3 regions of the Streptomyces nodosus genome follow, and region 1 is predicted to be linked to each of the others. Evidence: riboswitches for the same ligand, from Rfam matches in the RefSeq annotation. Region 1 holds a riboswitch; each other region holds the start of a gene.
What was found. A riboswitch is a leader RNA that binds a small molecule or an ion and turns the genes downstream of it on or off. The one in region 1 is predicted to bind cobalamin.

Region 1 (9,871 bases):
GCGACGGCCCACTCCGGCAGGCGCCAGGGGTCCGGGCGGTAGGTGGTGCGGGTCACGCGCCGGCCGCCCAGCCGCAGGCCCGCCACGCACAGGGCGGCGCCCGACGCCATCGCGGGCAGCCCCAGAAAGGTGGGCGCCGTCGCGTCGAGCAGTCCGTACGCCCCGGCGCACAGACCGCACATGCCGAGCAGCATCAGCGCGCCGGTGCCCCGGCGGGAGCGGCGGGTTGCGGTGCCCGCCCGGCCGTAGCCGCGCGAGTCCATGGCGGCGGCCAGCCTGAGCGAACGCTCCAGGGCGTCCTCGAGGACCGGGACCACGATGCCGCGCAGCGCCTTCACGCCCTTCGCCCCTCCGGCCCTCAACTTCATGGCCCGGGCGACGCGTTGCACGCTCTGCACCAGCTGCGGGGCCACACTGATCGCGACGGTGACGGCCACCCCGAGCTCGTACAGGGCGCCGGGCAGCACCCGCAGCGCGCGCTTGGGGTTGGCGAGGGTGTTGGCGGCGCCGATGCAGCACAGCATGCAGGCCAGCCGCAGCCCGTCGGTGCCCGACGACAGCAGGGCCTCCAGCGACACCGGCCCGCCGATCTCGATGCCCGCGTACCAGTCGGGGGTGGGGACGCGCGGGAGGGAGAAGAGGAAGTGGTCGTGCGGGGTGACACCGGTGGCGAACACGGCCCGGAAGACGACCCTGATCGCCACCACGGTCAGGGCGAGGTACAGGTAGTACTTGAAGCCGCGTGCCCAGGGCGCCTCCGTCCGCCGTGCCGTGACCACATGGCCGAGCACGGCGAGCACCAGGAAGAGCAGCAGGGGGTTGTCGGTGCGGCTGACCGCGGTGGCGAGGGAGAGCGCCCACACCCACCAGGCCACCGGATGCAGGATGCGCGGCAGTCGCCGGCCGCCCCGGTCCGGCGCCGGGTCGGGCCGGGCCGCCTCCACGGTCGTACGGGCCACCGCGGTCACTCGGTACGACGGCGCCGGCGCGCCATGAACGCCGTCGCACCGCCGATCACGACCACAAGGCCGGCGCCCGCGGCCACCGGCAGGACCGAACCGGAGTCGTGCGGGGCGTCCTTCGCGGGGGCGGCGTCGAGCACCTTGGGCTCCGGGCTAGGTGCGGCCACGGCCGACGGGCTCTCGGTGGTGCCGGTCGACTCACCGGGTGTCGGGGACGGTGTGGGACTCGCGGTCCTGCTGGGCTTCGGCTTCTTCGCGGGCCTCTCCTCGGGCTTCTGCTCGGCGGGCTTTTCCTTCTTCGGCTCGGCCGAGGGGGTCCTGGAGGGTGCGGTGGTCGTGCGCTCCGGAGCCGGGCCGGTGTCCACTCCGGGCGGCAGCGGCGGTGCCTTGGCCGTGGAGGCGGGCTTGCCCGTGTCGCCCTGGGGCTGGGTGTTGTGGGCGCGCAGCTGGTCGGGGGTGACCTTCGGGCGGCCCTCGGTGCCCTCGAGATCGGTGCCGCCGAAGACCCACAGGTCGACGCTGCCGGGTTCGGGCTTGTAGAGCATGGCGCCGAGTTGGCTGTACGCCCAGTCCTTGTCACCAGGGTCGGCGTGCCAGTACGACCAGTAGGCGGAGGCCGGCGGGGTGAGCACGCAGTCGTCCTCACCGGGAGTGGGGTACTGCTTGCCGTTCTGGTAGCCGCTGTAGCCGATGCGGCAGATGAACGCGGGACCGTCGTGGCCGGTGCCGGTGGTGCGCCAGCCGCCCTGGTTGAGCAGTTCGTAGCCGGTGGTGGGCGTCGTGCCGCAGGAGCGGTAGATCGGGCCGCCCCAGTGGCTGAAGTCGACGGCGAGGACGGCGCCCGAGGTGGTCGTGCAGCGTCCCATCGGCTGGGGGGCGGCGGCCGCCGGGCCGCCGGTCGCGGCGACCGCGGCGGCGGTGAGGCCCAGCGCCGCCGCGGTCCGCACCAGGCGTACGGTCGTCATCGTCCGGTTCCCGTGTCCGCGCGGCGGCGGGCGAGCACCACGGTGCGCCAGCCGGCCAGCACCAGCAGCGCGGCGATCGTGGAGAGGGCACCGATCTGGGCGCCGGTCGAGGCGAGGGCACCGCCGCCGCTGCCGCCGTCGGCGATCGTCCCGCCGTCGCCGCCGCCCGTGTCACCGGGGGTGATGATCTCCGGGGCGCTGCCGCTGGGGCTCGGCGTCGGCTGGGGAGACGTACCGATCAGGCCCCGCTCCAGCTCGCCGAAGGAGATGCCGGTGGCACCACCGACCGCCTGGGCGGAGGCACGCAGGTCGGAGCCCTGCTGCCCGTCCTTGGCGACATTGAAGCCGCCGTCGCTGTTCTGCTGTGAGGCGAGGAACGTACGGGCCTCGGCGATCTGGTGGGCGTAGGTGCCGGCGTCCAGCGAGAGTCCTTGCACGGCGAGGGCGGCGGAGTTGACGGAGTCGCCGGCCGCGCCCGGGAAGCCGCCGTCGGCCAGCTGCCGGGACGCGATCCAGGCCAGCGCCCGTTCCACGGCCTTGTCCGCCTGGGCGCCTCCGGCCAGGTCGAGGGCCATGGCGGCGATGGCGGTGGAGTCGACGTCGGAGTCGTCGGTGGACGGGATCAGGCTCGGAAAGGCCCCGCTGGGCTGCTGAAGGCTCTCGAGGTAGGCGAGCGGCTGCTCGGCCGCCTCGGTCTCGCCCGCGCGCAGCTGCGCCATGACGGCCAGGGACTGGGAGAAGACGGACGGCGCGTAGGTGTAGGCGCCCTTGGCCGCGCAGGAGCGGTCGGGGGCGGTGCTCGGCCCGTCGCAGACCGCCTTGTCGAGTTCCGCGATCAGGTCGTGGCCGGCGAAGTGGCGCGGGTCGCGGCCCACCGACTCGGCGAGCAGCGCGGTCTTGCCGAGGGAGCCGCCGGCGGTGTATTTGGTGCCGACGCCCGTCCAGTCGTTGACGGTGCGGCCCTCGCCGTCCTTGCCCTGGTGGTCGAGGAAGTCGACGATGCCGCGCAGCTTGGCGTCGTTCAGGCCGGTGGCGGCCAGCGCATAGGCGCCGTCGATGGTGAGGCCGAAGTCGGCGCCGTCCGAGTCGGGTCCGGCGGTGTAGTACTGGCCCTGCTTCAGGTTGGCCGCCTTGGTGAGGTAGGCGACGCCCTTCTTGAGGTCGGGTCCGGTGCCCGGCGCGGGGGTGGTCGGGTTTCCGGTGGGGCCGGTCGGCGTGCCGGTGGTGGGCGGCTCGGTGGGTTCGGACTTCTTCGTGGTGAGGGTGACCAGGCTGGTGCCGGTGCCGGCGAGGACGGCCGGCGAGGTCGGATAGACGACCGGGTCGGTGGCGTCCTCCTCGAAGCCGAAGCCGCCGCTCTCCAGTTGCTGCCGGGACAGCCATGCGACCGCCACGTCGGCGCGGTCGGTGTCCCCGAGGGCGCTCAGCGCCTGGGCGGCGTACGCGGTCGCGGTGATGCTGCCGCTGGGGGAGCCGGTGTAGCCGGGGAAGGCGCCGTCCTCGCGCTGGGACTTGGTCAGAGAGGTGCGGGCCCGGGCCACCGCGTCCTCCTGGCCGCCCGCCTGGTGCAGCACCAGGGCGACGAGTCCGGTGGTGGCGGGATCGCCGTCGCAGTACTCGCCGGGGCGGATGAGGATGCTGGTGACGCCGCCGTCCTTGCACTGGAGCTGGGTGAGGCGCGCCACGGTCTCGGCCGGGGGTGTCTGCCCGGCCCGCAGCAGGGCCAGCACGGACAGCGCCTGACCTTCGGCGTAGGTCGCGCCCCGGAAGTCGCCCTTGGCGGTGCAGCCGGGGGTCGGCTCGTCGGACTCGGGGCCCGCCGGGCAGACGTTCTTGGTGAGGTCGCCGATGAGGTCGTGGCCGCCGACGGCGTGCGGGTCGCCCTCGGTGCTCTCCGCGAGGAGGGCCAGGCGGGCTGCGGCGGTGGCGTCGGGGGCCCGGTCGGGGCCGTCGGGGTAGGCGAAGTCCTCGGTGTGGGCGGCGAGGAAGTCGGTGACCTTGTCGAGGGTGGCGCTCTTGCCGTCCACCGCGGCGAGGGCGTACGCGGCGTCGGCGGTGAGTGAGTAGTTCGGGGTGTCCGCGCCGTCGTCGACGATGCGTTCGCCGTCGGTCAGGCCGCCCTTGAGCCAGCGTGCTGCGGCGGTCGTGTCGATCGTGCCGGGAGCGCCGGTGGGTGTGCTGCCCGGGTCGGGCGCCTGGGGGCCGCCTGCGCGTACGTCGTCGGGGCTGAAGGCGGGCCTGCCGGTGGTGCCGCCGGGGTTCGTGGCGCCGAACACCCAGGCGTCGACGTCGCCGTCCTTGAGCTTGCGGCTCATGGCGCCGTACTGGCTGTAGGTCCAGTCGTCCTGGCCCGGGGAGGCAATCCAGTAGGACCAGTAGGCCGAGTAGGGCGGCGTCAGGACACAGGACTCCTTGTCGGGAGTCGGGTACTGCGTACCGGAGTTGTAGGAGGTGTAGCCGATGCGGCAGATGAAGGCGGGGCCGTCGTGCTGGGTGCCGGTGGTGCTGAAACCGGCGTCGTGCAGCAGCTCGTAGCCGGTGGTCGGCGTGGGGTCGCAGCCGCGCTCGACCTTTCCGCCGAACGGCCCGAAGTCGACGGCGACCACGGCGCCCTCGGTCGCGGTGCAGTCACCGGCCCCGTCGGCCGAGGCGGGTGTCGTCGTGAGGAACGTCACGCAGGCCGCCGGCAGCACCAGCAGAGCCGTTACGAACGACACCACGCGCCGTGGGATCGTTGTCGCCGTTCGCCCGATTCTTCGCCTACCGGTCCTCATCACGGCCCCCTCGTGCCTGCGCGCGCGGGCGAAGACGTGGCAGAGGGCCTCCGCCGCCTGGGGTGTCCCGGTGGACCGGAGGCTGGTCGCACCACGCCGTAGTCCGCGACGGCGTCTGTTGCTGAAGAACACGCTCCAGGCATTCCGGCTCGCCCGGCGGAACCGGGCCCACGGTTGCGGGTCAGCGCCGGATTTCGACCGGCTTCCCCTGGAACTTGTCGTGTGACAAGCGGATTTGAGCATGCTTCACGACCGACGTCAAGACGGTCCAGGGCAGGCCCCGGTGACGTCCGGGGTGGCCGCTGGCGACGGCCGTGCACCTCGGGTACCGTCCCGACTGCCGAGTGGGGGAACCCGGTGGGAGTCCGGGGCTGACGCGCAGCGGTATGGGGCGGCAAGGGCCGTTCCGAGCCCGAATGCCCAAGCGGTGAAGCACCTTTGGAAGCCGGTCCACGCGTTTCCGGACGGCGGCCGCACCCGCTGCTCCGCAGGTCGCCAGGGCCCGGCACCGGGACGGGCCGGCGTCCTTCATCCAAGGAGCAGGCCATGTCCCATGCAGCAGTGTCCCCGTCCGTCCGACGCTCCGCCCTCACCGCGGCGGCCACCCTGGGCGCCTTCGCGCTGAGCGTGCTGCCCGCGGCCGCGACCACCACCCCGGCGCAGATCGCCACCTCGAAGACGATCGGCGCGGGCTATCTCAAGTCCCTCCAGGCGGCGGACGGTTCGTACGCCGGCTCCGGACTGTCCAACGAATGGGCGTTCAGCGCCCTCGCCGCCGCCGGCACCGCCGCCGTGGACATCACTCCGGGCGGCGACACCGGCAAGAACGCGAGAACCGTCTACCGGGCCCTGCTGTCCACCAGCGCCTGGCCCTCCACCTCACCCGTCGTCACCGACTACGAGCGTGCCACGCTCAACGCCTACGCCGCCGGGATCGACCCCGCCCGCATCTCGGCCTCCCGCAATCTGATCGCCGACATCTACAGCTACTGGGGGACCTCCGAGACCGGCTACTTCGGCCCGGCCGCCAACTTCAACGGCACCGTGTTCGCCGCGCTCGCCCTGAACGGCGCCAGGACCCAGTCGGGGCAGATCCGGATACCGCAGGCGCTGCGCGACTCGATCGTCGGCACCGTCCGCGCCAACCAGCACAACGACGGCGGCTGGAACTACAGCAAAGCCGAGGGCGATCCGGCCCAGCTCGGCGCGGCGAGCGACGTCGACATGACCGGCGCCGCGATGGCCGCCCTGTGTGTCTCCGGCGTGCCGAACACCGATGCCGCCGTCGTCAGGGCCAAGGGCTTCCTGAAGGGCAAGCTGGTGGCCAACAGCGGCGCCTTCAACACGATGTTCGGGACCAACACCGACTCCAACGGGTGGGCCGTGTCCGGCCTGAACGCCTGTGGGATCAACCCGCAGACCGGTGACTTCCTCACCTCCATGGGCAAGACCCCGGTGGACTTCCTGATCGCGCAGCAGTTCAACCCGGGCGGCGGTTTCCGGTATCTGCCCGGTGACACGAACCCGTCGGCGTACGCGTCGATCGACGCGCTGCGGGCGGTGGCCGGCGGCGGCTTCACCGCCGACCCGCCCGTGCCGACCACCGCGGGCGCCCCACGGTGGGTGAGCCAGGGCTCCCTCACCTCCGGCTCGGCGGCACGGCTGGCCCTCACCGTGGACGACGGGGCCGGACATCTGAAGGCTTGCTCGGTCGCCCTCACCCCGACGGGCTCGACGACCACGCTCGGCGCGGTCCTGGACGCGGCCATCGGCGCGGCCACCCCGTCCGGCTGCGTCACCGGCGTGACCCCGTCCTCCGGTACGGGCACCGTCACCTCGCTCAACGGCAAGGCCGGCAGCGGCTCGAACACCTGGAAGGTCAGCATCGACGGCTCGGCCTTCACCTCCGCCGCGCGGGAGACGACCGTGAGTGTCGGCGACACGATCGCCGTGCGCTGGGGCGCCTGACGGTGGCATAGGCCCGGGACCCGCCCCCGAGCGGGTCCCGGTGCCGCGTCAGGCGCCGTCCGGCCGGTCACAACGACGCGTGCCGGGCGGCGCTCCTCGACGGGCGAACACCGCCCGACGCGGCACTAGAGTCGACATATGCGCATCGTCTCCCTGCTGCCGGCCGCGACCGACATCGTCGCCGAACTCGGGCTGTCGGCGCAGCTGGCCGGCCGCACCCACGAGTGCGACTGGCCGCCGGGCGAGGTGGCCCGGGTACCCGTGGTGACCGGGGCGGACCTGGACCAGGACGCCCTCACCAGCCGGGAGATCTCGGAGGCGGTCGGCGGTTCGGCGCACTCCGGTTCGTCGCTGTACACGCTCGACACCGACGCGCTGGCCGCGCTGCGCCCCGATGTGGTGCTCACCCAGGATCTGTGCGAGGTGTGCGCCGTGTCGTACGAGAAGGTCAGCCGGGCCGTACGGCTGCTCGATGCGGACACCCGGGTCCTCAGCCTGGAGCCCCGCACCCTCGACGACGTACTGGAGTGCCTGGTCACGGTCGGTGAGCTGCTCGGCGTGCGCGACCGCGCGGAGCGGCGCCGGGCCGAGCTGGAGGCCCGCCTCCTACGGGTCCGCACCGCGGTCGCCGGCCTCGACCGGCCCCGGGTCGTGGCGATCGAGTGGCTGGATCCGCTGTGGCCCGCCGGACACTGGGTCCCCGAGCAGATCACCACCGCCGGGGGCCGTCCGCTGCTCGCCGAGCCCGGCGAGCACACCGGGCCGACGACCTGGGAGGCGGTACGCGCCGCACAGCCGGACGTGGTCCTGGTCCTGCCCTGCGGCTTTCCACCCGAACGCACCCTGCAGGAAACCGAGTTGCTCACCCGGCTGCCGGACTGGACCGACCTGCCCGCCGTCCGCTCCGGCCGTGTCTGGGTCCTGGACGGACCGTCCTACTTCAACCGCCCCGGCCCACGGGTGGTACGCGGGGCGGAGGTGCTGGCGCAGATCCTGCACGGCGTAGGCACCGGAGAGGCGGTCACACCGGCCGAGGCCCGCCCTTTCCCCGGCCGGTGACGACGGACCGGCCGGAACGCCGTCCGGGTGAACTGCCGGGTGCGCCCCGCTGTGCACCGGCTGCGGTCGTTCTCGACCGTCGAGCAGTCACATTCCGATGAAGCTCACTGTCTCCGTCATGTCTGCCCGCCCGGTGCGCAGTTGTGGCACGCCCTCCTTCTCGAATCCCACCGCGACACCGCAGAACAGTACGAGCCCGTCGTCGGCCCCGACCGCCCGGTTGACGGTCTCGCGATACATCGTCCACATCACCTGGGGGCAGCTGTGCAGCCCTTCCGCCCTCAGCAACAGCATCACCGTCTGCAGATACATCCCCGCGTCCCCCCACTGCCCGGGCCCCATCGTCCGGTCGAGGTAGCAGAACAGCACGACCGGCGCCCCGAACGCCCCCGAGTTCAAGGCGGCGATCTTCATCGGCCTTTCCGGGTCGTCGCGCTCGATTCCCAGCGCGCTGTACCGCTGGGCGGCCGCGGCGGTGAAGCGGTCCAGATACGGTGAGGTCAGTTCGGCCGGGTACATCGGATACTCGCGATCGTCGCCCTGGTCTCCCGCCCGTGCTCTGGCCGTCGCGCGCCTCTTCAGTTCGGCCAGGGGCTCGCCCGTCACGGCATACACATGCCACGGCTGGAGGTTCCCGCTCGACGGAGCCCGCGTCGCCGCGGCCAGCACTCGTTCCAGCACCTCTCGGGACACCGGCTCGTCACTGAACGCCCGTACGGCCCGGCGACTGTCCACGGCCTCATACACATCCACGTCTTCTCACCCTCTCACTCGACGACGACCAGTCTCTCCACCGTCCCAAGCCCGCCCGAGAGGCACCCGGTGCACCTGGCCGGCCGACCGCGCCGGGCGTCGGTCGGCCTTCCAACTCCGGTACTTGTCCGTCCCGTTGACGTCCCTTGTGCTCGGCACTACCGTCTGAGAGCGCTCTCACGTCGCCTCCGCCCAAGCCTCCCCCTGCACCGCACCGGGCGGAATCACGACCCCTACCGGCAATCCCTCCGGCGAGTCCGGGCCTCCGCCATCGCGCGGGAGCGGACGGACCTGCCGCGCCTCATGTCCTGCAATGTCATGCACAGGACATTACCTACAGGACATCACCCCCTATCCCCCACAGCACCCAACGGGAGTGACAACCGTGGCGAGACGCCCAACCCCCTGGAGGTTCCCGCTCCCCCGCCGAATGCGGGCCCTGCGGCGCCTGACGGCCTGCGGCGCGGCGCTGATCGTGGCCGCCGGCGTGCTGGTCACGCATGACGCGACGCCGAGCAGTGCCGCCACCGCGGCCTGGGCCCCCAAGCCCGCGCCGATGACGACGCCCTGGACCAACCAGGTCCCGGTCGACGCTCCGCTGCCGGAATACCCCCGGCCGCAGCTCACCCGCCCCGACTGGCTTAACCTCAACGGCATCTGGGACTTCGCGGTCACCTCCCGCGACGCCGGGCAGCCCGCCGTCTTCGGTGAACAGATCCGGGTGCCCTTCGTCCCCGAGTCCGCGCTCTCCGGCGTCCAGCGCAAGATCACCCAGAACGACCGGCTCTGGTACCGGCGCACCTTCACGGTGCCTTCGGGCTGGCAGGACCGACGCGTCCAGCTCAACTTCGGCGCCTCCGACTGGGAGACCAACGTCTGGGTGAACGGGCAGCAGGCAGGAGCCGTCCACCGCGGCGGCTACGACGCCTTCACCTACGACATCACCCCCCTTCTCAACGGCGGCACCAACACGATCGTGGTCTCCGCCTACGACCCGACCGAGACCGGCGGCCAGGCCATCGGCAAGCAGCGCATCCAGGACGTCACCCCGCACCCCGGGCACAGCATCGTCTACACCGCCTCGTCGGGCATCTGGCAGACCGTCTGGCTGGAGCCCACCGCGGCGGCCCGCATCACCCGGCTCGACATGGTGCCGCGCCTGGAGGACGACACCCTGCGGGTGACCGTGCGCGCCGCCGGAGCCGACGGGGCGAGCGTCAAGGTCACCGTCTCCTCCGGCGGTACGACCGTCGGCAGCGCCACCGGCACGGTCGGCACCGAGTTCGCGGTACCGGTGCCCGCCGCCCGTCTGTGGACCCCCGAGGACCCCTTCCTCTACGACGTCACCGCCGAGCTGACCGGCAGCGCCGGCGGCGACCGGGTAGGCAGT
Region 2 (9,871 bases), 6.6 Mb from region 1:
GGTCGTCGAAGTCGCCGACCAGCAGATCGCCTACCTTGCCCGCCGGTCCAGGGAGCTGGACCAGGAGACCCGCGTCACGGTGTACGTCTTCGCGGACACGGTGGAGTGCGTCATCTACGACAAGGACGTGCTGCGGATGCCGTCGCTGAAGCAGCTGTACCGGGTCGGTGGAATGACGGCTCTGCTGGCGGCCGCGCTGAAGTCGCAGCGGGAGCTGGCGCAGACGGCTCAACTGTACGGCGACCACAGCTTTTTGACGTTCGTGCTCACCGACGGGCAGGAGAACGCGAGTCATCGCTCCCCGGATGCCCCTACCAGGGATCAACGCGGCCTGGTCAAGGCCGTGGCCGAGATGATCGAGACTCAGCAGGACAACTGGACGCTGGCCGTCCTGGTGCCGGACCAGATGGGCAAGCGCGAGGCCATGCAGTGCGGTTTCCCGAGGGACAACATCGCCATCTGGGACGCCACGAGCACACGGGGTCTGGAGGAGGCCGGGCAGGTCATCCGGCAGGCCACCGAGAATTTCATGGTGGGCCGCACACAGGGCATCCGGGGCTCGCGGGCGGTGTTCTCCACGGGTGCGGACACGGTCAACAAGGACACCATCAAGGCGGCCGGCCTCACCCCGGTGAATCCGTCGGCGTACCAGCTGATCCCGGTGGCTCGCGACGCGGCGATACGGGACTGGGTCATCGAGTGCGGGCACACCTACCGTACCGGTGGTGCGTTCTACCAGCTGAGCAAGTCGGAGAAGATCCAGGCGCGGAAGCAGATCGCGGTGCTGGAGAAGAAGTCGGACCGGGTGTACACGGGGCCCGAGGCCCGAGCCATGCTCGGCCTGCCGGACGTGGAGATCCGCGTCAAGCCGGACCACAACGACGACTTCACGATCTTCGTGCAGAGCACCAGCGTGAACCGGAAGCTCGTACCGAACACACGGCTGCTGCTGATGCTCTGACCGAAGCTGTGATCAGGTGGTGGGACAAAGGGTCGGTCCCGATCGTGGCCGTGGCGGGATCAGCTGGTGACGCCGCCGTCGACGACGAGGTCGTGGCCGACGACGAAGCTGGACTCGTCGGAGGCGAGCCAGAGCACCGCGGCCACGATCTCGTCGGTGGTGGCGACGCGGGCGATCGGCACTGTCGTGGCCAGTCGGGCCGCGCGGTCGGTGTCGGTCTCCCCGGGGCGCAGCGACATGCCGGTGTCGGTGGCGCCGGGGCTCACCGCGTTGATACGTACGTTGTCCTTGATGTGGTCCAGGGCGGCGACCCGGGTGAGGGTGCTCACGGCGGCCTTGGAGGCGGCGTAGGCGGCCATGCCGGGGCGGCGGCCGTGATAGCCGATGTTGGACGCGGTGTTGACGATGACGCCGCCGCCGTTGGCCCGCATATGGGCGATCTCCTGCTGCATGCTGTGCAGGACACCGTTCAGATTGACGTCCAGCACGGAGTGCCACACCGCCAGGTCCAGATCGCCGACCGGGGTGGGTTTGCCGAAGACGCCGGCGTTGTTGTGCGCGATATGCAGGCCGCCGTGGCGCTCCACCGTGGTGCGGACCAGACGCTCCATGTCCTCGGGCCGGGTGACGTCGGCGACGACCGCTTCGGCGGTGCCGCCGTCCTCCTCGTCGACGAGTCGCACGGTCTCCTCGATGGACTCGAGCCGGGCGCCGGCGGCGACCACGGTGGCGCCCTCACGGGCGAAAGCCCTGGCGCCGGCCCGGCCGATGCCGGATCCCGCGCCGGTGACGACGACGACCTTGTCCTTGAAACGGGCGGTCATGGGGGAAGCTCCTCGGTACCTGTCGTAGCGGACGGAATTACTTTGTCAGGCGGCCATGGCTCACCGCTTCAGGGTTCGAGGGAGAAAGCGTCGAGCGCCCCCCCGTGGATTCCCGTCGTGGGCAGGGGACTTGGCGTCGTCGGCGAACAGCCGTCGGCCACCCCTCCGGGTGTCGTGGCGGGCACGGATTGGTTGCGGTGCGGAGTTCTCGTCATGCTGCCGCCCGGGTGTGCGGCAGCATGACGAGCATGGGCAGAGACCGTTATGTCGACTTCTTGCGTGCGTGGGCGATCGTCCTGGTGGTGCTCGGCCACTGGCTGATCACCGGCCTGGTCCGGGAGAGCGACGGACGGATCACCGCGCCCGAGTTGTTGGCGACGGTCCCTTGGACGCAGTGGCTGACTCTGGGCTTTCAGATCATGCCGCTGTTCTTCCTGGCCGGCGGTCACGCCGCGGGGGGCTCCTGGTCGCGGGCGCGCGCGGCGGGTGGTTCCGCGGCCGGCTGGGTGGGACGGCGGTCGTTGCGGCTGCTGCTTCCGGCGGGCGCCTACAGCGGTCTTGTGCTGCTCGCCGTCGGGATCTGTGCGGCGGTCGGTGTGGATGCGGGCACGCTTGCGCTCGTGGGCTGGGCGATGGGCATGCAGTTCTGGTTCCTTCCGGTGTACCTGCTGCTCAGTGCCCTGACGCCGCCGCTGTATGCGGCACATCGGCGCTGGGGGCTGCGCGCCGCCGTGGTCATGGGCATGGGGGCCGCGGCCGTCGGGGTGCTGGTGGTGACGGTGCACGCGCCGTTTGCCGGTCTGGTCAACTACGTCCTGGTGTGGGGCGTGGCCTATCAGTTGGGCTTCTGCTGGCGGGACGGTCTGCTGACGCGTCGTCGGCGGGTGCCGGCCGCGATGGCGGTGGGCGGTGGGGCGGCGTTCGCGGCGCTGGTCGGTCTCGGGCCGTTCCCGGTCAGTCTGATCCTTGTGACGGGGCAGACGCCCAGCAACACCGACCCGCCGTCGCTGGCGATGCTGGCGTGGGTGGTGGCCCAGACCGGCGTGTGTCTGCTGGTCGCGCCAGCCGTGCGGAGGCTTCTGGACCGCGCGTGGGTGTGGCGTCTGGTGCGGCCGGTCGGCGGTGCGAGCCTGACGCTGTATCTGTGGCACATGCTGCCGGTGCTGGTCGTGGCCGCCGCGTTCTACCTGACCGACCTCGCGCCCGAGCCCGTCTTCGGGTCCGCCGGGTGGTGGGCGCTGCGGGTGCCGTGGCTGCTGGTGCTCGGGCTTGTGCTCGCCGGTCTCGCGGCGGCGCTGCGACCGCTGGAGCGGAAGCTGGCCACGCTGTACGAACGGACCCGCCCGGATGCCGGTCTGCGCCGCTCCTGGCCGCTGTGGCTCGGCCTCGCCGTGAACGTCGCCGCCCTGTCCCGCTTCGCCGTGCAGGGATTCGCGTACGAGGGTCGCTTCCCGGTGCTGCCCTCGCTGGGTCTCGTCCTGGGAATGGGGCTGTTGCTGCTGCCGGGCCGGAGCCGGACGGTGCCGGAGCGTCCCGTGCGGCGCGAGGCCGACCTGGAGGAGGCCGCCTGATCCGGTGGCCGCAGCACGGGGCTGATAGCGTGTCGCCGCCGTGGTGTACGGGAAACCGGTCGAAAGCCGGTGCGGCCCTCGCCACTGTAGCTGCGGAGTTCCGCGGCCCTCGCCGACCGCTCCACGGAGCGGTCGGGGCCACTGGGTGGATCGGGAACGAGCCGTCCGGGAAGGCCGGCCGTGGAATGTCGATGCAGAAGCCAGGAGACCGGTCACGGCGCGACATGTTCCACGAGGGTTTTGGAGAACACGTGCCCAGCGGTCCCCTGCGTCCGTTTCGATCTCGACGGTCCATACGTCCCACGCGTCCCACGCGTCCGGTGCGTTCGGCGCGCTCCGGTCTCGCCGCCGCGGCGCTCCTGCTCGTCGGTGCGCTCGGCGCCTGCACGGGCGCACCCGCGGCCGACGAGTCCGCCGCCACGTCCGGGAGCGGCCGGCCCGCGCCGGTGAGCGTGAGCAGCTGCGGCGTCACCACGACCGTCGCGGCACCCCCCAACCGGCTGGTCACCCTGAACCAGGGCGCCACCGAAGTGGCCCTGGCACTCGGCCTGGAGTCCCGGATGGCCGGAACGGCCTACCTGGACGACGCTATCCCGGCGAAGTGGAAGGCGGCCTACGACAGCGTCCCGGTGCTGGCCAAGGAGTACCCGAGCAAGGAAAAGCTCCTGGCGGCGCACCCGGACTTCCTCTACGCCTCCTACTCCAGCGCGTTCACCGACAAGGTGGCGGGCACTCAGGCGGAGCTGAGAACCGAGGGCATCGCGTCGTATCTGTCGAGGCTCGGCTGCCCCGGCGGCAAGCAGGCGCCGCCGCCGTCCTTCCAGACGGTGTGGGACGAACTGGCCGACGTCGCCGAGGTCTTCGGTGTCGCGCCGCGTGCGGCCGCCCTCCAGAAGGAGCAGAAGCGGCAGCTCTCCGCGCTCGAGGCCACGGCGGCGGGCAAGGGCCTGAAGGTGTTCTGGTACGACTCGGACACCAAGACCCCCTACGTCGGTGCCGGCCACGGCGGCCCCCAGCTGCTGCTCGACGCCGTAGGCGCCCGCAACGTCTTCGGCGCGCTGCCCGGTGGCTGGCAGCACGCGAGCTGGGAGAAGGTGATCGCCGCGGACCCGGACGTCATCGTGCTCGCGGACGCCGACCGGGACACCGCACAGTCCAAGATCGACTATCTGGAGCACGATCCTGTGCTGAGCAAGCTCACGGCTGTCCGGCACCATGCCTTCGTGGTCGTGCCGTTCTCCGAGACGACACCCGGTGTACTGCTCGCCGACGGCGCCGCCCGGCTCTCGGCCGGTCTCAGCAAGGTGCACCCGCGTTCATGACCGCGGCCGACCGCATCGCCGCACGGCCGGCAGGCCCGAGTCGTGCGGCGGTGGCCCTGGCCGTCGCTGCGGTCCTGCTGCCGGCCGTCGCCCTGGCCGGCCTCGCCGTGGGATCCGTCCATGAGCCGCCGGGCGTGGTGGCCGACGTAGTCCTGCGCCGGCTCGGCCTCGGCAGCGCCCCGGTCACGCTGCTGGACGACCAGATCGTCTGGCAGCTGCGGCTGCCCCGGGTCCTGGGGGCCGCGGCGACGGGCGCGGGCCTCGCGATGTGCGGCGCGGTGCTGCAGACCCTGACGGGGAACGATCTGGCAGACCCCTATCTGCTCGGAATCTCCGACGGGGCGGCCGTCGGCGCGGTCACCGTGATCGTCCTCGGCGTCGGAGCCACCGGCGCCGCGGCCACCGGCGCGCTCTCGGCGGCCGCCTTCGTGGGCGCCCTGCTCGCGGTGGTCGTCGTGCTGACCCTGGCCGGTGCGCGCACCTGGTCCCTGCCGGCCGCTCGGACCGTGCTGGCCGGTATCGCGGTGGGGCAGATGTGCGCCGCGTACACCTCGTTCGTGGTGCTGGTCCTCGGCGACCGCGATGCCGCGCGGGGCGTCATGGAGTGGACGCTGGGCTCGGTGGCCGGCGTGCGGTGGCACACGGCGCTCTTCCTGACCGCGGTGGCCGTCCTCGGCACGCTGGTCATGGTCACGGCCGCCCGGGACCTGGACGCGTTCGCGTTCGGTGAGACCGCGGCCCGCTCCTTCGGCGTCCCTGTCGAACGTGTCCGCTGGGCCCTGATCGCCACGGCCGCGCTGGTGACCGCGTGTCTGGTCGCCCACACCGGGGTCATCGGATTCGTCGGCCTGGTCGTACCGCATGTCGTCCGCCTGGTCTGCGGCCCGCGCCATGCCCTGCTGCTGCCGATGTCGGCGCTGCTCGGCGCGTCGCTGCTGGTGGGCAGTGACATCGTGGCGCGTTCGGTGCTCAGCGACCGGGAGATACCGGTCGGCATCGTCACCGCCGGACTGGGCGCGCCGTTCTTCGCATGGCTGCTGTGGCTCCAGGGACGCAACGGGTCCACCGCGGGGGGCCGGTCATGACCGGCAGGGACCCGGTGGTGCTGCGGGCCGAGGACGTCGGCGTGCGGATCGACGACGCCACCTTGCTGACGGATGTGCGGCTGGGCTTCGCCCCCGGCAGGACGACGGGACTGCTCGGGCCGAACGGTGCCGGCAAGACGACGCTGCTGCGGGCCCTCGCCGGTCTGCGCCGGCCGCAGACGGGCCGGGTCCTCCTCGACGGCGGTGATCTGTACGCCCTCTCGGCCCGCCGACGGGCGCGCCGGGTGGCGTTCATGGAGCAGCAGGCCGACACCACACTGCCGCTGACGGCCCGTCAGGTCATCGAGCTGGGGCGCACTCCGCACCGCGGCCGCTGGCCCGTCCCCGCGGGCTCCGCCGCCGACCGCGAGCGGTCCGTGATCGGCGACGCCGTCACCACTGTCGCCGTCGGCGGGCTGCTCGACAGGACCTGGGCGTCCCTGTCCGGCGGGGAGCGCCAGCGGGTCCAGCTCGCGCGGGCCCTGGCGCAGGAACCCGGGGTGCTTCTGCTGGACGAGCCCACCAACCACCTGGACCTGCGCCATCAGATCGGCTTCCTGGAAACCGTGCGCGGACTCGGCATCACCACCGTCGCGGCCCTGCACGACCTCGAACTGGCCGCGGCGTACTGCGACGAGATCGCCGTGCTGTTCGACGGCCGCCTGGTCGCCCATGGGCCCGCGCGCGAGGTGCTCACCTCGGAGACGATCGCGCGTGTCTACCGGGTCGACGCGACCGTGGAGCGGCATCCCCGGCACGACAGACCGCACATCCGGTGGAACGGACTGCTTCCCGAAGGGCCGCGTCATGAGCCGTGACCGTACGAACGCCCCCGCGGCGCCCGACCGGGACCGGGCCACGGTCCTGGTCGGCATGTCCCTCACGGAGGCCGACCGCAGGGCCGAGCTGCTCGGGGCGGCCGCACCCCTGGGCGCCACAACGGCGTTCCTGCAGCAGGGCGACCCGTCCCTGTCGGCCGAGCTGACCAGGCTGGCCGACGCGGGGACGGAGACCGTCGTACTGATCGGGATCCGTCTGGGAGCCTCGGGTCCGGGCCACTCATGGCTGCGGCGGATCGCGGCGCACTGGTGGCGGGAGCGCGTCGGCCACCGCCCCGCTCTGCTCGTCGCCACCCGGCTCGCCGCCGCCGCGGACGCCGTGACCGTGGCGGCGGAGGTCAAGCCGATCACCGGTGCGGAGCCCGGCCTGACCTCCGCGGCCTGGAACGAGGTCCCCGGCCACCGGCACCAGGTCCTGGTGTGCCGCGGGCCGCGCTGTACGGCCAAGGGCGCGGACGAGACCCTGGCCGCGCTCGTGCGGCGGCTGACGGAGCACGGGCTGGGCGACGACGACGTCCTGGTGACGCAGACGGGGTGCCAGTTCCCCTGCAACCAGGCGCCGGTGGTCAGTGTGCAGCCCGACGACGTCTGGTACGGGCGGGTGGACGCGGCGGCTGCCGTCACGATCCTGTCGGAGCATCTCATCGGCGGCCGGCCGGTCACGGCGCACCGCCTCCCCCGGCACAGGAGCGACCGTACGGGCGGTGCGGAGGAAGGCTGACGGCGTCCGCGGCGGCGTCCGCGGCCCCTCCGGCATGGTCTCCGGGGGCTGCGCCCCGAGCGGTCCCGCCCGCCGGAGCGCCGCCCGGGGACCGGCAGGTGCCCCGGCCAGGGACCGGTGATCGGTCGTGGCCGGGGCGTGCGCACCGGGGTCCAGGCGGATCGCCCGCGGCTGATCGGCCGGGGCGTGCGCCTACGGTCGGTGAGGCGTCGTCACTTCAGGGCGGGCGGTGCGGCCTGTGTAGAGGTGCCCCAGGTCGAGGGCCGGGGACCGACCGTGTAGTCGATCGAGCGCAGTCCGCGCAGTGCGCCGGTGGTCAGATAGGTCCGGTCGTAGGGCGATGCGTCGGTGCGGACCTTCTGGATGTAGCGGTTGGAGTCGGAGGTTCCCGGAGCATTGATCGTGAGGTGTCCGCCCGGGTGGTAGCGGCGGTCCAGCCGCAGGTCGACACGGTCGAAGACGGGCGTGGTCAGGCCCCAGGTGGGGTAGCCGGGCTGCACCGGGAACAGTCCGATGGCGGACAGCACGTTCCAGGCGGACATGGTGCCCAGGTCGTCGTTGCCGGTCATTCCGGTCGGCTCGTCGGTGAACAGGGTGAGCGCGGCGTGCACCACGTCGGTGGTCTTCCAGGGCTGCCCCGTGGAGAGATAGGTGTACGGGGCGATGAGGTCGGGTTCGTTCTGCGGGTTGTACTTGTCGGCGTTGTAGTAGTCGTAGGCGCCGTTGACCCACACCTCGCGGGTGGTCTTCACCGGGTCCTTCAGAAGCTGGTCGTAGGCGAAGAAGGCGTCGAGGCGGTCGTTGGCGGCCTGCCTGCCTCCGATGAGGTCGGTCATGCCGGGCAGGTCCTGCGGCACGAGCCACTGGTACTGCCAGGAGGTGCCCTCGTGGAAGCCGACACTCTGCGCCGGGTCGGCCGGTCCGGTGAAGGCGCCGGAGGCGTCGCGGGCGCGGAAGAAGCCGGTCGAGGGGTCGAAGACATTGCGGTAGTTGCGGGAGCGGGCGGCGTACCGGTCGGCGTCCGCCCGGTGGCCGAGCGAGCGGGCCATCTGGGCGAGCATCGCGTCCGACAGGGCGTACTCCAGGGTCGCCGAGGCCCCGTGGTCGTAGTCCGAGTCACCGGGCTTCGCGTGCGGCCGGTTCGCGAGGTAGGGGGCGAAGCCGTTGTGGAGGTACTCCTGGTTCGCCTCGCGGCCCACGGCGGGGGAACCGGCGGGCGGCACGCCGTCGGCGTTCTTCTTCAGTGCCTGGTACGCCCGCTCCTCGTACCCCTTGAGCAGGCCCTGCTGGTAGGCGTTGGTCAGGTAGGGGGTGACGGGGTCGCCGGTCATGATGTTGGTCTCGACGGTGCCGTAGCCCCACTTGGGCAGCCAGCCGCTCTCCTCGGCGACCCGGATCACCGAGATGGCCATGTCCCGGGCCTCACCGGGCGCGAGCAGCGCCAGGAACTGGGCCTGGGTGCGGTAGGTGTCCCACAGCGACCAGTTCTGGTAGTACGTGAAGCCCTGGGTGCGGTGGACGCGCTGGTCCCATCCGGTGTAGCGGCCGTCGGTGTCGCTGCCCACGTTGGGCGCCAGGAACGAGCGGTACAGCGCCGAGTAGAAGGTGCGGCGTACGGTGGCGTCGCCGCCCTGGACGCGTATGTCGCCGAGCCGGTCCTCCCAGGCCCGCCGCGCCGCCTGTCGCACGACGTCGAAGGAACGGCCGCCCTCGGCGCGCAGGTTGCCCGCCGCACCGGAGGCGTCGACGTAGGACAGCGCGGTCGTCGCCTCGACCGTGCGCTTCCTGGTGGTGTCGAAGCGGAGGTAGGCGCCGCCGGGGCCGGCCGTGGAACCGGCGGTGACCTTGGTGCCGTCCCAGGTGCCGTACGCGGTGAAGGGCCGGTCGAAACGGGTGAGCGTGTAGACGGTGTAGGGCCGGGTGTCCTGGCAGAAGCCCTGGCCGGTGATGGCGGTGCGTACGGTGCGGCTGTCCAGGATCTCCACCTTCGTGGAGAGCGTCTGGTGCAGTGCCTGGCCCGCGTTCAGCAGGACGTTGGCCTTGTCGGTGGCCGGGAAGGTGTAGCGCTGCACCCCGGTGCGGGTGCTCGCCGTCAGCTCGGCCGTGATCCCGGAGGACAGGCCGACCCGGTAGTAGCCGGGGCTCGCCTGCTCGTCGTCGTGGCGGAAGGAGGCCGCGTACTTCGCGTAGTCCGTCTCCGTGACGTCACCGACGGTCGGCAGCACCGGCAGGTCACCGCCGAGCCCGCAGCCAACGCCGGAGAGGTGTACCAGGGAGAAGCCGCGGATGTGGTCCTGGGCATAGTCGTAGCCGGTGTTGTGGCCGGTGTCCGGCGAGAGCTGCACCATGCCGAAGGGCACGGCCGCGCCGGGGAAGGTGTTGCCCTCGTTCTCCGTCCCGATGAACGGATTGACCAGATCGACGAGGTCACCCTGCTGGGCGGCTGCCGGGGGCGCGGGAGAGACGAGCGCGGCGAACATCAGCAGGGCCGCAGCCACCATCGTCCCCGCGGCACGAAGCTGTCGGGAGCGGTTCATGACGGAATGGC
Region 3 (9,871 bases), 2.1 Mb from region 1:
CTTCCTGGCGGCGCGCTGGCGCAAAGCCGACAACGAGCACAGCCTCGACGAATGGGGCCTCGGCGGCCGGTCGTTCGGCACCTGGGTCACCTGGTTCCTGCTCGGCGGCGACCTGTACACGGCCTACACCTTCGTGGCCGTGCCCGCGGCGATCTACGCGGCCGGTGCCTCCGGCTTCTTCGCGGTGCCGTACACCATCCTGGTCTACCCGCTGATCTTCACCTTCCTGCCGCGGCTGTGGTCGGTCTCGCACCGCCACGGATACGTCACGACCTCGGACTTCGTGCGCGGCCGCTTCGGTTCGAAGAGCCTGTCACTGGCGATGGCGGTCACCGGCATCCTGGCGACCATGCCCTATATCGCCCTCCAGCTGGTCGGCATCCAGGCGGTGCTGGACGTGATGGGGGTGGGCGGCGGTGACGACACCAACCGGTTCGTGAAGGACCTGCCGCTGCTGATCGCCTTCGGCGTGCTGGCGGCGTACACCTACTCGTCGGGGCTGCGGGCGCCCGCCCTGATCGCGTTCGTGAAGGACACGCTGATCTACATCGTCATCGCGGTGGCGATCATCTACATCCCGATCAAGCTGGGCGGCTTCGACGCGGTCTTCAGCAAGGCGGGCGAGGCGTTCAGCCAGGTCAACCCGGCGACCGGCAAACCGCGCGGGGCCCTGGCGCCACCGGAGGCGGGCCAGTGGACCTATGCCACCCTGGCCCTGGGCTCCGCGCTCGCGCTGTTCATGTACCCGCACTCGATCACCGCGACCCTGTCGTCCAGGAGCCGTGAGGTGATCCGCCGCAACACCACGATCCTGCCGATCTACTCGCTGATGCTGGGGCTGCTGGCGCTGCTGGGGTTCATGGCGATCGCGGCGGGGGTCAAGGTCGACAACGGGCAGCTGGCCATCCCGCAGCTCTTCGAGAACATGTTCCCGGACTGGTTCGCGGGCGTGGCGTTCGCGGCGATCGGCATCGGGGCACTGGTGCCGGCGGCCATCATGTCCATCGCGGCCGCGAACCTCTTCACCCGCAACATCTACAAGGACTTCATCAACCCGGCCGCCACCGCCCGTCAGGAGACCAGGGTCTCCAAGATCGTGTCGCTGCTGGTGAAGGTGGGCGCCCTGGTCTTCGTCCTCACCATGGACAAGACGGTGGCCATCAACTTCCAGCTGCTCGGCGGCATCTGGATCCTGCAGACCTTCCCGGCCCTGGTCGGCGGTCTGTTCACCCGCTGGTTCCACCGCTGGGCACTGCTGGCGGGCTGGGCGGTCGGCATGGTCTACGGCACGGTCGCCGCGTACGGGGTCGCCTCCCCGACCCAGAAGCACTTCGGGGGCTCGGCGAAGGAGATCCCGGGCATCGGTGAGATCGGTTACATCGGCCTGACCGCGTTCGTGCTGAACGTCGTGGTCACCGTGGTGCTGACCTTCGTCCTGAAGGCCCTCAAGGCCCCCGAGGGCGTCGACGAGACCAGGCCGGACGACTACACGGCGGACGCGGGCGACCCGCACGTCCAGGTGGAACTGCCACCGGCCACCGCCGGGTCTTCCCACTAGTGCCTGTCGGGGCACTAGGTGCGAGGCGTCGGGCCGTCGGTGGAATCCGGCGGCCCGACGGCATTCCGGTCGTGCAGACTCGGCCGTATGGACATCATCATCAGACCGGCCACCCCCGACGAGTACGAGACCCTCGGCGAGATCACCGCCCGGGCCTACCTCCGGGACGGACTGCTCGACTTCGGGGACGACGACGCCTATCTGGGTGAGCTGAGGAACGTCGCCAAGCGGGCCGCAGCCGCCGAGGTGCTGGTCGCCGTCGAGCGGGACCGGGTGCTCGGCGGGGTGACCTTCGTGCCGGACGGCGGACCCATGGCCGACATCGCCGGCCCCGGGGAGGCCGAGATGCGGATGCTCGCCGTCGACCACGCCGCCCGCGGGCGCGGGATCGGCGAGGCCCTCGTGCGCGCCTGTGTGGAGCGCGCCAGGGCCGTGCCAGGGCAAAGGGGCCTGGTGCTGTCCACCCAGCGCTCCATGCACACCGCCCACCGCATCTATGAACGCCTCGGATTCACCCGCTCACCGGACCGCGACTGGAACCCTCTGCCCCACCTGGACGACCTCACCCTTCTCACCTATCAGTTGACACTCTGACACACTCCGGAACCGATGCGGCACAACATCTGGGGGTGCCACCGCGACCCGGCACAAGATGTATGCTCGTGCTCGCTGTCGCCGCAGGGGAATCCGGTGCGAATCCGGAACTGTCCCGCAACGGTGTACTTGTGCGTGTTCGCCCCCGAGGTGTGCGCCCGAGCGTCAGTCCGAGGACCTGCCGACAGCGCGCCCGGCCGTCCGGCCCGGGCGCTGCCGTCCGGGCCTCGTGGAGTGGGCCGGCGGACACGACGCCGCGCGCGCTCGTGGCTGCCCCCTGCCCTCCGCCGGGCCCCGTGCCGAGCGAGGGAGAGCCCCACGTGACCATCGCGCCAGCCGATCCGGCTTCAGCGACACCGTCCATGACGTCGACGGTGGCAGACGGTCCCGGTACCGCACTGCTGCGGACCCTGACCGAGCTGACCGCCGACCTCCCCGACGCCGACCCCGGCCGGGTCGCCGCCGCCGCGCTGCGCGGCCGGTCCGCCCGTGCGGACGAGGCGGAGCTGCGCGAGCTGGCCACGGAGGCCGCCGCGGGACTCATCTCCGAGGACCCCGCCTACTCCCGGCTGGCGGCCCGGCTGCTGACGATCGCGATCCGGGCCGAGGCCGCCTCGCAGGGCGTCGCCTCCTTCACGGGCTCCATCTCCGTCGGGCACCGCGAGGGCCTGATCGCCGACCGCACCGCGGAGTTCGTGCGCCTGCACGCCTCCCGCCTGGACGCGCTGATCGACGAGGGGGCCGACGACCGCTTCGGCTACTTCGGCCTGCGCACCCTGCACAGCCGCTACCTCCTGCGGCACCCGATCACCCGCAAGGTCATCGAGACGCCTCAGCACTTCATGCTGCGGGTGGCCTCCGGCCTCGCCGAGGACGACAGCGCCCGTGCCGTGGACGAGGTCGCCGCGCTCTACGGGCTGATGAGCCGTCTGGACTATCTGCCCTCCTCCCCCACCCTCTTCAACTCCGGCACCCGGCACCCGCAGATGTCCTCCTGCTATCTGCTGGACTCCCCGCTGGACGAGCTGGACTCCCTCTACGAGCGCTACCACCAGGTCGCCCGCCTGTCCAAGCACGCCGGCGGCATCGGCCTCTCGTACTCCCGCATCCGCTCCCGCGGCTCCCTGATCCGGGGCACCAACGGGCACTCCAACGGCATCGTCCCGTTCCTGAAGACCCTGGACGCCTCGGTCGCCGCGGTGAACCAGGGCGGGCGCCGCAAGGGTGCCGCCGCCGTCTATCTGGAGACCTGGCACTCCGACATCGAGGAGTTCCTGGAGCTGCGCGACAACACCGGCGAGGACGCCCGCCGTACGCACAACCTCAATCTGGCGCACTGGATCCCGGACGAGTTCATGCGCCGGGTCGACTCCGACGGGACCTGGTCGCTGTTCTCCCCGTCCGATGTGCCGGAACTGGTCGACCTCTGGGGCGAGGAGTTCGACGCCGCCTACCGCAAGGCGGAGGCGGCGGGCCTGGCGAAGAAGACGATGCCGGCCCGGGACCTGTACGGCCGGATGATGCGCACCCTCGCCCAGACCGGCAACGGCTGGATGACCTTCAAGGACGCCGCCAACCGCACCGCCAACCAGACGGCCGAGCCGGGCCATGTCGTGCACTCCTCCAACCTCTGCACGGAGATCCTGGAGGTCACCAACGACGACGAGACCGCGGTCTGCAACCTGGGCTCCGTCAACCTGGGCGCGTTCGTCGACCCGGCGAAGGACGACATGGACTGGGAGCGGCTGGACGCCACCGTGCGCACCGCCGTCACCTTCCTCGACCGCGTCGTCGACATCAACTTCTACCCGACCGAGCAGGCCCGGCACTCCAACGCCCAGTGGCGTCCCGTCGGCCTGGGCGCCATGGGTCTGCAGGACGTCTTCTTCCAACTGCGCCTGCCCTTCGACTCCCCCGAGGCCAGGAAGCTCTCCACCCGGATCGCCGAGCGCATCATGCTCGCCGCCTACGAGGCCTCCGCCGACCTCGCCGAGCGCAACGGCACGCCGCCCTCCTGGGAGAAGACCCGCGCGGCCCGGGGCGTGCTGCACCCGGACCACTACGGCGTCGAGCCCACCTGGCCGGAGCGCTGGGCGGCCCTGCGGGAGCGCGTCGCGACCGTCGGCATGCGCAACACGCTGCTGCTGGCCATCGCCCCGACCGCGACCATCGCCTCCATCGCCGGTGTCTACGAGTGCATCGAGCCGCAGGTCTCCAACCTGTTCAAGCGCGAGACCCTGTCCGGTGAGTTCCTCCAGGTCAACTCGTATCTGGTGAAGGACCTCAAGGCGCTCGGCGTCTGGGACGCCCGCACCCGTGAGGCGCTGCGCGAGGCCAACGGCTCGGTGCAGGACTTCGTCTGGATCCCCGAGGACGTACGGAAGCTGTACCGCACGGCGTGGGAGATCCCGCAGCGCGGCCTGATCGACATGGCGGCCGCCCGGACCCCGTATCTGGACCAGGCCCAGTCGCTGAACCTCTTCCTGGAGACGCCGACCATCGGCAAGCTCTCCTCGATGTACGCGTACGCCTGGAAGCAGGGGCTGAAGACGACGTACTACCTGCGCTCGCGCCCGGCGACCCGGATCGCCCGCGCCGCCCAGGCGCAGCCCACCATCCCCGTCCAGCAGGTCGCCGACCCCGACGCCGTGGCCTGCTCCCTGGAAAACCCCGAGACCTGCGAGGCCTGCCAGTGATGAGCGACCGTCCCTCCCGAAACCAGAACCTCCTCGATCCGGGCTTCGAGCTGACCCTGCGTCCCATGCGCTATCCCGACTTCTACGAGCGCTACCGGGACGCCATCAAGAACACCTGGACCGTGGAGGAGGTCGACCTCCACTCCGACGTCGCCGACCTCGCCAAGCTGAGCCCGGGCGAGCAGCACCTCATCGGGCGCCTGGTGGCCTTCTTCGCGACCGGTGACTCGATCGTGGCCAACAACCTGGTGCTGACGCTCTACAAGCACATCAACTCCCCCGAGGCGCGGCTGTATCTGTCCCGCCAGCTCTTCGAGGAGGCCGTCCACGTCCAGTTCTATCTGACCCTGCTGGACACCTACCTCCCGGACCCGGAGGACCGTGCCGCCGCCTTCGCGGCCGTGGAGAGCATCCCCTCGATCCGCGAGAAGGCGGAGTTCTGCTTCAAGTGGATCGACTCGGTCGACAAGATCGACCGGCTGGAGTCCAAGGCCGACCGCCGGCGTTTCCTGCTCAACCTCATCTGCTTCGCCGCCTGCATCGAGGGCCTGTTCTTCTACGGGGCCTTCGCCTACGTCTACTGGTTCCGCAGCCGGGGCCTGCTGCACGGCCTGGCCACCGGGACCAACTGGGTGTTCCGCGACGAGACGATGCATATGAGCTTCGCCTTCGACGTGGTCGACACCGTGCGCAAGGAGGAGCCGGAGCTCTTCGACGACGAGCTTCAGCAGCAGGTCACCGACATGCTGCGGGAGGCGGTCGAGGCCGAGCTGCAGTTCGCCCGTGACCTGTGCGGTGAGGGCCTGCCGGGCATGAACACCGCCTCGATGCGGCAGTACCTGGAGTGCGTCGCCGACCAGCGTCTGACGCGCCTCGGCTTCGCCCCGGTGTACGGCTCCGAGAACCCCTTCTCCTTCATGGAGCTCCAGGGCGTCCAGGAGCTGACCAACTTCTTCGAGCGGCGTCCCTCGGCCTACCAGGTGGCGGTGGAGGGCACCGTCGACCTGGACGAGGACTTCTGACCGGCGGTCCGCCGAACACCCCCCGGCGCACGTCCGGATGACCCTCGGGTCATCCGGACGTGCGCCGCACGGTCATCGCGGCACGGCCCTCAGCAGCAGCCTGCGCGGACGCAGCGTGATGCCGATACGGGGCCCGTCGTCGGAACCCGGCACCTGCTCGAAGCGGAAGGCGGAGGCCACCACCCCCACGATCAGGGTGAGTTCGGCCATCGAGAAGTGGTCGCCCGGGCACTTCCGGTTGCCCACGCCGAACGGGGCCATGGCGTACTTGGGGACGTCCTTGGAGCGCTCGGGCAGCCAGCGGTCGGGGTCGAACGCCTCGTGCCGTCGGTAGGACCGGGGATCGCGCTGGATCGCGTACGGGCTGTACACCACGTCCGAACCGGCCGGAATGCGATACCCGCCGAGTTCGGTGTCGGCCACCGCCCGCCGCGTCAAAATCCATACGGCCGGGCGCAAACGCATTGCCTCCACGATGACATTCGCGGTGTGCGTCAGCTTCCGGACGTCCTCGAATGCCATCCTCCGGTCGCCCACGACGGTTTTCACCTCGTCGCGGATCTTGTCGGCCTGCTCCGGGTGATCCGCGAGGACATGGAGCAACGACATGACCATGGAGCCCACCGTTTCGCTGCCGGCGGTGACTATCGCGACGACCTGGTCGTGGATCTCCTGTTCCCCGATGGGCTCCCCATTCTCGTCCTTCGCCTCCAGCAAAGCCGTCAGCAAATCGTCCGGTTTTTGACCGGATGCCCGGCGGTCGGCGATGATCTCATCGACCAGCAGATGCAAATCGGCCAATGCCCGGTTGAATTCGCGGTTCGCCGGGAGCGGCAGGCGGTACAGCGGCCCCAGCGGCACGACCATGCGCTGGTACATGCCGCTGAAGAGCGTGGTGAGCGCGGCGCAGATGCGGTCGGCGTGGGCGTCCATGTAGCCACCGCGCATCAGACAGCGGGCGACGACGCGGACGGCCACCCGGAAGGCCTCCGAGGTGGCGTCGACGGTCTCCCGGGAGCCCCAGCGCTCCACCAGCGCATGTGCCTCCTCCGCCATGATCGGCCCGTAGCCGGGGATGGCGTCCAGCCGGAAGGCGGGCTGGATCGCCCGCCGCTGGCGCCGGTGCAGCGGCCCGTTGGTGGTGGCCACCCCCTGCCTGCCGAGCAGCCCCTCGAGGGACTCCCACAGCGCGCCGCCGATGTGGTAATCCGTGCTGAGGGCGAGGGCCCCCGTGAGTTCCGGGGTGGTGACGGCGTACACCGTCTTCGGCCCCAGCCTCAGCCGTACCACGTCGCCGTCGTCCCGCAGCCGGCTCAGCAGGCCCAGGGGGTCGCGGGCCAGCTTCCAGCCGTGGCCGAGGCCGGGCAGTCCGCCCGCGGCGAGCGGCGGGACACGCGGGTCCGCCGGGGGCCCGGACGGTGCGGGCACCCCCTGGTCGAGCGTGGGCGGGGAGGGGGAGGAAGCCGGGGACGGGGAGGACGGTTCCACGGTCATCGGTCACCTGTCGCTTCGTTGTTGACATAGGGGGGCGTCGAGCGGTCGTCCCAGCTGTCGACCATGTACCGGCCGGACTCGTGGTGGAACCAGTACACAGTGCTGAACCAGTTCCGCATATTCATGGCGATGTCCTTCACCACGGCGCTCAATTCCCTGCCGGGTACGGTCCCATCGGTCAGACGGTCGGCGAACCGCAGCATCTCCTCCTCCGCGACAAGGAATTCGGATACGCATTCCCCGACCCGTCTCCTCACTTCCCCGACGGCTTCTTCGAGGGTTAATCCTTCGTGGTGGATGAGACTGATCCCGAGATTGTGGACCTCATCCCCCGCTATTTCCTTGGGGAGTGAGCACAGGTCGTTGTACCAGGCCGCGAATTCCTGGCTCAGCAGCGCCGCCCGCCGATATGCGGGATGTTTCCTCACGAAGTCCGGCAGTTCATGTCCCGCGACGGGTTCGAGCAGATCGGTCCAGATCCAGTGCGCGAAGGTGAGCCGGCGGAGTTCCAGGTACTCCTCGACCGTCGGGACGGTTCCGGTGGTGCGGTTGTCGAACTCCCGGTCGTACGCCTCGATCACCGCACGGAAGTGCCGGGCGAAGCGTGCGTTCCAGCTCGGCCCGAGGAACGAGTACAGCCGCCCCACACTGTCCGCGAACCCCGCGACCAGGGGATCCGGGTGGTGCAGATGGTCCTCGGGGGCGTCCAGGGCGGTGTGCAGCCGGTGCGTCAGCCGCCGCCAGGCGGCGGGCCGCCGGTGGACGATGTCACGGTCGTGACGGTCGTCCCAGACGAAGAACCATGCGCTGTAGTCCGCTATCGCCTGGAGGACCTCGTCGGGGGCTCCGAGGTAGTAGCCCGCCATGAGGTCGGTGTAGCACAGACCGTCGGCGTACTCCTCGACCTTGTCCGCCGGCATCAGCCGCTTTTCCAGCAGCCAGGAACGTGTGTTCTCCTGCAGTCGGGGCCAATACGGGTGGAGTCGACGGGTGAAGTCGGTCTCGATCACCGGCACCCTCAGTGCCGGTGGAACCGTGACCGCGGTCACCGTCGATGTAGTGCTGTGTGGGAAAGCTGGCACGAACAAACCCCTCTCAGCAGTCGGTTGACGCCACGCCCCTCCCGTCGTGCCGGGCGTGCGCCGTCGCGTATCCCGTGCTTTCCATTCAGCACTACAACTCACCTGACTGGGAATGGATTTGGCTCACTCTCTACCCGACGGAGCCGAGAATCTGCGGTGGCCGACGCGACGGGGATCGGTCTGTCCGTACAGAGGAGCGAATACGCACCGCACACATGAACGACGCCCGGTCGGGAGGGGTCCCGCCGGGCGTCGTCGTGAAGCGTTTCTCAGTCGTTGGCCACCACGGGGTAGCGCGGCTCGTTCTCGGCCATCTGCCGCAGGGCGTCCTTGCGGTCGCGCTTGGAGAGCCGGTCGATGTAGAGATAGCCGTACAGATGATCCGTCTCGTGCTGCAGACACCGGGCGAAGTAGCCGGTGCCCCGCACCTTGACCGGGTTGCCCTTCTCGTCCTGACCGGTCACCTCGGCGTAGTCGGGGCGGGCGAGCGAGGCGTAGGCGGTCGGCACGGACAGGCAGCCCTCGTTGCTGTCGTCCAGTCGGCGCCGGTCGGCGGGCAGGTCGACGAGCCGGGGGTTGCAGACCACCCCGACGTGCCGGACGCCCTCGTCGTCCTGGCAGTCGTAGACGAAGACCTTGAGATCGACACCGATCTGGTTGGCGGCCAGGCCCACGCCCTCGGCGGTGCGCTGGCTGGCGAACATGTCCGCGACCAGGGTCTGGAGCTCCGCACCGAAATCGGTGACGTCCTTGCACTCCTTGTGCAGCACCGGGTTCCCGACGACCGTGATCGGCCGGGAGGTGCCGCGCTCGCGCCAGGCGGACTCGCGTTCCGCCGCGCCCTCGGCGTCGTTGAGGAAGCCCTCGTCGTCCACGGGGAGCACTCCCGCGTGCTGCTGATCAGTGTCCTGCTGCGCCATGACCGACGTATGCCTTCCTGCAATCTGTGGTGAAACCTGCGCGTACAGCCTACGGCGCGTGCCCGGCCGCCTCGCCGAGATCCATTACCGGAGCGGACCGGAGCCCGCTCAGCAGACCTCTTCGAGGTCCCGCCAGTCCCGGGAGTCCGGGCTGTCCGCGACCCAGCCGTCGAGGAGCCCGCGCACCAGCGAGGCGGGCGCCGCGATGCCGCACTCGCGCTCGGGCACCCACAGCTGCCCGTCCGTGCGGTGCCCCAGCGGCCCCGGGTGCCCCGGCACACTGCGGTCGTGCGGGTCCAGATGCTCGCCGTCGCCCTCGTCGGAGGGCATCCGGGACTCGGAGCAGGGACGACACAGCAGCCGCACGGACGAGGACCAGTCCTCGGCTGCGAAGCCGGCGTCGGCGGCCAACTGCTCCAGGGCGTCCCGGTCGTCCTCGGTCGCGGCCTCCAGCAGGACCACCCAGGTGGGCACCGGCGAGGGCGCCCACAGCTCGATCTCGTCG

Region 2: linked by a shared signal. The riboswitch ahead of CP978_RS02795 (ABC transporter substrate-binding protein) and the one ahead of CP978_RS31695 (prenyltransferase/squalene oxidase repeat-containing protein) in region 1 are both predicted to bind cobalamin.
Region 3: linked by a shared signal. The riboswitch ahead of CP978_RS22510 (ribonucleoside-diphosphate reductase subunit alpha) and the one ahead of CP978_RS31695 (prenyltransferase/squalene oxidase repeat-containing protein) in region 1 are both predicted to bind cobalamin.

What each region holds. Positions count from the first base shown of each region.
Region 1 covers NZ_CP023747.1:7,111,307-7,121,177, reverse strand. The annotation lists gene CP978_RS31705 (energy-coupling factor transporter transmembrane component T) at 1-968, opposite strand, end outside; gene CP978_RS31700 (hypothetical protein) at 965-1,927, opposite strand; gene CP978_RS31695 (prenyltransferase/squalene oxidase repeat-containing protein) at 1,924-4,701, opposite strand; cobalamin riboswitch at 4,822-4,955, opposite strand; cobalamin riboswitch at 5,049-5,123, shown strand; gene CP978_RS31690 (prenyltransferase/squalene oxidase repeat-containing protein) at 5,248-6,669, shown strand; gene CP978_RS31685 (cobalamin-binding protein) at 6,808-7,728, shown strand; gene CP978_RS31680 (nitroreductase) at 7,816-8,481, opposite strand; gene CP978_RS31675 (glycoside hydrolase family 2) at 8,912-9,871, shown strand, end outside.
Region 2 covers NZ_CP023747.1:542,815-552,685, forward strand. The annotation lists gene CP978_RS02780 (vWA domain-containing protein) at 1-961, shown strand, start outside; gene CP978_RS02785 (SDR family NAD(P)-dependent oxidoreductase) at 1,021-1,785, opposite strand; gene CP978_RS02790 (acyltransferase family protein) at 2,034-3,356, shown strand; cobalamin riboswitch at 3,381-3,586, shown strand; gene CP978_RS02795 (ABC transporter substrate-binding protein) at 3,677-4,678, shown strand; gene CP978_RS02800 (FecCD family ABC transporter permease) at 4,675-5,763, shown strand; gene CP978_RS02805 (ABC transporter ATP-binding protein) at 5,760-6,581, shown strand; gene CP978_RS02810 ((2Fe-2S) ferredoxin domain-containing protein) at 6,571-7,323, shown strand; gene CP978_RS02815 (GH92 family glycosyl hydrolase) at 7,536-9,803, opposite strand.
Region 3 covers NZ_CP023747.1:4,963,076-4,972,946, reverse strand. The annotation lists gene mctP (monocarboxylate uptake permease MctP) at 1-1,558, shown strand, start outside; gene CP978_RS22515 (GNAT family N-acetyltransferase) at 1,646-2,152, shown strand; cobalamin riboswitch at 2,215-2,352, shown strand; gene CP978_RS22510 (ribonucleoside-diphosphate reductase subunit alpha) at 2,473-4,848, shown strand; gene CP978_RS22505 (ribonucleotide-diphosphate reductase subunit beta) at 4,848-5,870, shown strand; gene CP978_RS22500 (bifunctional albaflavenone monooxygenase/terpene synthase) at 5,943-7,364, opposite strand; gene cyc1 (epi-isozizaene synthase) at 7,361-8,446, opposite strand; gene def (peptide deformylase) at 8,716-9,366, opposite strand; gene CP978_RS22485 (tetratricopeptide repeat protein) at 9,475-9,871, opposite strand, start outside.